Regions from separate parts of the Achromobacter sp. HNDS-1 genome, predicted to be linked through region 1. Evidence: riboswitches for the same ligand, from Rfam matches in the RefSeq annotation. Region 1 holds a riboswitch; the other holds the start of a gene.
What was found. Region 1 has a riboswitch for manganese ahead of mntP (manganese efflux pump MntP). Riboswitches for the same ligand answer to the same signal wherever they lie in the genome.

Region 1 (3,462 bases):
CTCGGCCACTACGACTGCTTCAACCACTACATCGGCATCAACGGCGCGCCCGATCTTTTCTCGCTGCAAGGCACGCCGCCCGGCTCGCACGAAGGCAAGCACCTGTGCCGGGTCCACGCCGATGGTCGCCTCGAACGCCTGTGGCCATTGCTCAAGCCGGACGGCACGCCCGCCAGCCACGCCATGGAATGCCGTGGCGCCTACGTCGATGACGCCCTCGGCGCCAGCGTGGTGATCGCCGGCAAGCACTACTCGCCCACGGTCGGCAACGCCTATCGCGGCTTCATCTACCGCAAGTCGCTGGCGCGCGGCCAGGAACGCTGGCGTCATGCCACCCCGGCCTCGGCCAGCGCCATCATCGTGGCCGACGGCCTGGTGCTGGCGGCTTTCCTCGACGGCACCCTGATGCTGATCGACGCCGCCAGCGGCGACCTGCTGCTGGCGTCCCGGGTCCGCATCGGCGGCGTCGCCACCGTGCTCTACGCGCTCGCCGCGCGCGGCGGCAGACTGGCCGTCGGCGCCATCGACGGCCGCATCGCGCTGGTCGATCTGGCCGCGCTGGCGGGCATGCGCCCGACCCGTGGCGGCATCGATCTGGCATGATGGGGCCATCGCGGGCATCGTCGCCCGCTCCCCTTGAACCGATCGCCCACGCCCATGCACTACACCCAGGACCCCGCCACTCCGCCCGCCCCCACCGTCGGCTTCGACGACTTCATGAAGGTCGACATCCGCGTCGGCACCATCATTGCCGCCGACCCGTTCCCCGAGGCGCGCAAGCCCGCCTACAAGCTGACCATCGATTTCGGCGCCGGCGTCGGCGTCAAGAAAAGCTCGGCGCAGATCACCGGCCGCTACACGCTTGAGGAACTGCCGGGCAAGCGCATCCTGGGCATCGTCAATTTCCCGCCGCGCCAGGTCGGCCCGGTGCGCTCCGAAGTGCTGGTGCTGGGGCTGGCCGACGCCAACGACCACACCATCCTGGTGACGCCCGAGCACGACGTCCCCAACGGCGCCCGGCTGACCTGAACCCGCCGTGTCACACCGGCGCCATGCGCCGTTTGGTACACTGCAAGCCTCCTTGGGGAGTAGCCTCTTCCGGCCCCGTCCGGAAGCGCCCGCGTCAACACTCTTGGCCCACCTGGCCATGGCGCGCGCGACCGACACGGTCAGGCGAGACCACGGACTGATCCATAGCTCACGACCGGGCGATATGGACGGTCTGTGTGTTTCGCCCGGTCGGAGCCTCTCCCGCATGAACGCCCTCTCCACACTCGTCCTGGCTTTCGCCATGTCCACCGACGCCTTCGCCGCCGCGGTCGGCAAGGGCGCCGCCCTGCACAAGCCCCGCCTCTCCGAAGCCCTGCGCACCGGCGTGATATTCGGCGTGATCGAAGCCATCACGCCCGTGATCGGCTGGGCGCTCGGGTCCGTGGCCGCCCGCTACGTGCAGGAGTGGGATCACTGGATCGCCTTCGTCATGCTCTGTATCCTGGGCGGCATGATGATCCGCAACGGCTGGCGCGCGGACCATGACGAAGCCGCGCCGCCGGTCGCCCGCCATTCCTTCTGGCTGCTGGCCGTCACCGGTTTCGCCACCAGCATCGACGCCATGGCGGTCGGCGTCAGCCTGGCCTTCATCGACAACAACATCGCCGTCACCGCGCTGGCCATCGGCCTGGCCACCATGCTGATGGTGACCCTGGGCGTGATGGTGGGCCGCCTGATCGGCAACGTCGCCGGCAAGCGCGCCGAAGTGCTGGGGGGCCTGGCGCTGATCGGCATCGGCGCCACCATCCTGTACGAGCACCTGAAGGCGGCGTGACCGCGCGCGCCGGCTCGCGCATCGCGCGGCCCGGCGCAGTTCGTGAATCTCCGTCAATGTCGGACGCATTGACCGCTTTGACGCCTCGCGTTCGGGCTATCCTCACAGGCCTGTCGCGGCGGATACGCATAAATTTTCCCTGGCCGGCAGATACACGGCGCCGCGGCTCCGCCCGCGCGGCGCATCCGGAACGCCGCGCGCATGGAGGGAAAAAAATGGCGGTCAAGCATTACCGCGACTGCAACGTCCTCGACGCCGCCCGTGATCGCATCCGCCTGGTGTTCCAGCACTTCGAACGCGTCTGCGTGGCGTTCTCCGGCGGCAAGGACAGCTCCGTCACCCTGCACCTGGCGCTGGAGGTCGCGCGCGAAATGGGACGCGGCCCGGTCCACGCGGTATTCATCGACCTCGAAGGCCAGTACCAGGCCACCATCGCCCACGTCACCGAGATGTTCAACCGGCCCGACGTGCGGCCCTGGTGGATCTGCCTGCCCATCAACCTGCGCAATGCCTCCAGCCTGCGCGAACCCTACTGGTGCGCCTGGGAACCGGGCCGCGAGGCCGACTGGATCCGCCCGCTGCCACGGCATCCCGCCGTGATCAGCGATCCCGGCTATTTCCCGTTCTACCGCCATCGCATGGAATTCGAGGAGTTCGTGCCCGAATTCAACCAATGGCTGTCGCGCGACGCGTCCACCGCGTTCCTGGTGGGCATCCGCTCCGACGAATCGCTCAACCGTTACCTGGCGGTCAAGCGCCGCAGCAAGAAATGCGCCTGGACCCCGCCCGGCGCGCACAAGGCCCTGGCCTGGAGCACCCGCGACAAGCAGAGCGACAGGGCCGTCACATTCTTTCCGATCTACGACTGGAAGTTCGAAGACCTCTGGCGCTACACAGGCGAGCACCGCCATCCTTACAACCGGCTCTACGACCAGATGCTGCGCGCTGGCGTGGCGTACTCGCAGATGCGCATCTGCCAACCCTATGGCGATGACCAGCGCAAGGGGCTGGACCTGTTCCACAAGCTCGAGCCGGCCACCTGGTTCCGCGCCGTCAAGCGCGTCGAAGGCGCCAACTATGCCGCACGCTACTGCCGCCAGCGCTTTCTCGGCTATCGCGGCGGCCTCGGCCTGCCGCCCACCTTCAGTTCCTGGCGCCAGTACAGCCAGTTTCTGCTCGACAGCATGCCCGACACGCTGCGCCAGGTATACGCGCGCCGCATCGACGTCTTCATCGCCTGGTGGGAACAACACGGCCAACCGCTGGCCCAGTGGCCCGATGCCGGCATTCCCGATCTCGAAAACCGCAAGGCGCAGCCATCCTGGCGGCGCATCGGCCTGTCGCTGCTCAAGCAGGACATGGCCCGTTCACTGTCGTTCGGGCCCGCGCGGCGCGACATCGACATCGTGCTTGCCCCGGCCCAGCGGACATCCCCATGACCGCCCTGAACCAATACGACTTCCTGCGTCTGAACTCCTACGACGACGAGGCCGCATTCTTTGCCCAGATGGGGCGCTTTTTCGCCAGCGCCACGGTGCGCCGCGACTGCGGCGGCTACCCCTTGAACGACAGCGCGCGCCACCGCTGGTTCGTGGTGCGCCGGCGCGGCCAGCAGCGCCTGCTCGGCTTCGTCGGTA
Region 2 (3,462 bases), 2.9 Mb from region 1:
GGCCGAGGCCACGCCGGCCGGCCTGCGCGCTGCCCGCTCATTCGCGCATCAGCGCCTCGATCTCGCCGGCCTGCACCGGCACGCCGCGGGTGATCAGCTCGCAGCCCTCGTCCGTCACCAGCGCGTCGTCCTCGGTACGGATGCCGATGTTCCAGTAGGCCTCGGGCACGTCGTCGGCGGGGCGCACATAGATGCCCGGCTCGATCGTCAGCATCATGCCTGTTTCCAGCTTGCGCCACGGGCGTTCCGCACCGGCAGCGCCGCCCGGCTGGCGATAGTCGCCCACATCGTGCACGTCCAGGCCCAGCCAGTGGCCGGTGCGGTGCATGTAGAAACGGCTGTAGTCGCCCGACTCGATCACGCCATCCAGCGATCCCTTCAGCAGTTTCAGGTCCAGCATGCCCTGGGCCAGCACCCGCACCGCGGCGTCATGGCCATCGTTCCAGCCGCGGCCCGGCGCGGTGGCCTGGGCCGCGGCCTCCTGCGCCGCCACCGTCAGGTCGTACAGCGCGCGCTGCGGGCCGCTGTAGCGGCCGTTGACCGGAAAGGTGCGGGTGATGTCGCTGGCGTAGCTGTCGACCTCGCAGCCGGCGTCGATCAGCACCAGGTCGCCATCGCGCAGCACCGCCTCGCCGGCAGGGTAGTGCAGCACGCAGGCATTGGCCCCGGCCGCGACGATGCTGTTGTAGGCCACCGCCTGCGCGCCATGGCGGCGGAACTCATACAACAGCTCCGCTTCCAGTTCGTATTCGCGCATGCCAGCGCGGGCGGCCCGCATGGCGCGGGCGTGGGCGCCGGCGGAGATCTTGGCGGCGCGCCGCATCGCGGCGATTTCGCTGGCGTCCTTCACCAGCCGCATCTCGGCCAGGATCGGCCGGATGTCCTGCTGCCGCATGGGAGGCTGATGGCCGCCGCGGCTGGCCTCGCGCGCCGCCGCCAGCCAGCGGTGCAGCCGGCCGTCGGTGCGCTTGTCACCGGCCAGTGGCGCATACAGGGTCGGTTGGTCCAGCAGCAGCTTGGGCACCAGTTCGTCGAGCGCGTCCAGCGCATGCGCGTCGTCGAAGCCGAAATGCTCGGCCGCGGCCTCCGGGCCGAAGCGCCGTCCCTCCCAGATCTCGTGCTCGATATGGCGCGGGCGGCAGAACAGCAGGGCGCGGTCGGTGGCGCCGGCGATCAGCACCAGCCACGCGCCGGGCTCGGTGAAGCCGGTCAGGTAGAAGAAGTCGCTGTCGTGCCGGTAGGGGTATTCGGCGTCGCGGTTGCGGATGGCTTCGGGCGCGGTGGCCAGGATGGCGATGCCGCCGCCATCGGCGCGCATCCGCGCCATCAGGCGCTGGCGGCGGGCGGCGAAGGGGGCGATATCGGTGGGAGGCAGGCTCATGGGCAGGGGGCGCGGGGCCCGGCGGGAAACGGTGGTGCCACTTACTTTACTCGCCGTGCCGCCAATACGACAGTCCGGCGGCATTCACGCGCGCGCCGCGGAGATTCTCTGGACGGTCATGGCCGGGCTGCTACAATCGCGGCTCTGTCATTGGGGAGTAGCCATCCTTTGTCCCCAAAGGAGTTAGCGTCAACAGACTTGGTGGTCCGGTATCGCGTAGCGGTTTCCAGGACTCCATGGCGCTAACGGTCTCCGTGCCGCGGTACGCCCGCGCATGGATCAGCCAGGCGAGACCTTTGGCCGCGCAGCGTTCACCCTTGGCCGGGCGAGCCGTTGCGTCGCGCCAATTGGTTTCTGCTCGTCCGGCTCGCCTATATGTTGCTCACCCTGTTCCTGTTTTTCCTGTCCGCGGCAGTGATCTATCTTGCCTGCGAATTCTTCGTCAATGGCGTCGAATGGGTCGGACACCGCTTCCAGCTCGGCGCCACCGCCACCGGCACCGTGCTGGCGGCATTCGGCACCGCGCTGCCTGAAAGCGCGGTCACGTTCATGGCCGTGGTGTTCGGCGACACGCCTGAGCAAAAGGACATCGGCGTCGGCGCGGCCATGGGCGGCCCGCTGGTGCTGGCGACGCTGGCCTACGCGGTGGTCGGCCTTGCCTTGTGGCGCGCCCGTCGCGGGCAGCCCACGCAAGCCAACTGTATCAACGCGGACCAGCGCCGGCTGGCCCGCGACCAGGCGTGGTTCATGGGCATCTTCGTCTTCAAGGTCGGGCTGGGCCTGCTGGCGTTCGCCTGGAAGCCCTGGCTGGGCATCCTGTTCCTGGCCACCTACGGTCTGTATGTCAAGCGCGAGCTGAGCAACGACGAGGATTGCATCGACTGCGAAGATCTCGAGCCGCTCAAGCTGCGGCCGCGCGACGACAACCCTTCGATGTTCTGGGCGGCGACGCAGACGCTGCTGGCGCTGGTCGTGATCGCCGGCGCCTCGCACGTATTCGTCAACCAGATCGAACTGCTGGGCATCGCCATGGGCGCGTCGCCGCACGTGGCCGCGCTGCTGCTGGCGCCCGTCGCCACCGAACTGCCGGAAATCATGAACGCGCTGATCTGGGTGCGCCAGGGCAAGGAACGCCTGGCGCTGGCCAACATTTCCGGCGCCATGATGATCCAGGCCACCATTCCCAGCGCGCTCGGCATCTTCCTCACGCCGTGGCTGCTCGACGGCCCGCTGCTGGCCGCCGGCCTGTTCACCATGCTGTCCATCGGGCTGCTGTGGCTGCGCTTCCGCCGCGCTGGCATGAGCGTGCCGGCGCTGTCGGCGGCGGGCGGCTTCTATGCCCTGTTCGCGGCCTATCTGGGCTGGCATTTCTACGCCTGAGGGCGCAACGGCGCGCGGCCCCGCCGGGCCCGCGCCGGGTTGCACAAAAAGCAATTTTTGTGCCGGAAAACCTTGTCCATCAGTGGAAACCCGCGTAAAATTCTGCCCGTTATCCATCCCAGGAGCAGTCTTCGTGAATACCGATTCCGGCGAAAGTAGTCGATCTTGCATCGACGCCGCTGTTTGACAGGTCCACGCAGAACTCCGTCTGCCGCAACCTGTTGAGCAGGTTGCGGTTGTATCCCAAGCCCCGGGCTTCTTTCCGGGCAGCAGTGCAGGCCCACGGCTTGCCGGGATTCTCCCCAACGTAAACCGCCAGAACCGCCGCTAGTCGCAGCGCCCGCGTTCGTGCACGCCTTTTTCGTGCCCGCCCGCCATGCGCCGTGTGCCTGCGTGCGCGCGTATGCGCGAAAGCCGCTCCCCATTACGCAATGGAGGTCGCTATGCGTTTCTTCGACTTGTTCCTGCGCCGCGCCGGCGTCGACCGCGCCACCGCCCTGGGCCGCCGCCGCGGCACATCGCGCCTGACGGTCATCTGCCCGCGCGATGAACTGGGCGCGCTGCGCAAGCAGATCTGCCTGGACTTCAGCGCCGCCGGGCTCGATGTATCGCAAGTACAGATCGACCAGGGGCGCGACCCCGGCATGGCCTCGGCCTGCATCACCGTGAATTGCCCGCCCGAGCTGCGTGGCGAACTGATG

Region 2: linked by a shared signal. The riboswitch ahead of ABFG95_RS19930 (sodium:calcium antiporter) and the one ahead of mntP (manganese efflux pump MntP) in region 1 are both predicted to bind manganese.

What each region holds. Positions count from the first base shown of each region.
Region 1 covers NZ_CP157584.1:1,406,167-1,409,628, forward strand. The annotation lists gene ABFG95_RS06290 (PQQ-binding-like beta-propeller repeat protein) at 1-603, shown strand, start outside; gene ABFG95_RS06295 (tRNA-binding protein) at 658-1,029, shown strand; yybP-ykoY riboswitch at 1,072-1,250, shown strand; gene mntP (manganese efflux pump MntP) at 1,256-1,825, shown strand; gene ABFG95_RS06305 (DUF3440 domain-containing protein) at 2,041-3,264, shown strand; gene ABFG95_RS06310 (N-acetyltransferase) at 3,261-3,462, shown strand, end outside.
Region 2 covers NZ_CP157584.1:4,305,200-4,308,661, forward strand. The annotation lists gene ABFG95_RS19925 (aminopeptidase P N-terminal domain-containing protein) at 38-1,381, opposite strand; yybP-ykoY riboswitch at 1,515-1,676, shown strand; gene ABFG95_RS19930 (sodium:calcium antiporter) at 1,757-2,761, shown strand; gene ABFG95_RS19935 (hypothetical protein) at 3,205-3,462, shown strand, end outside.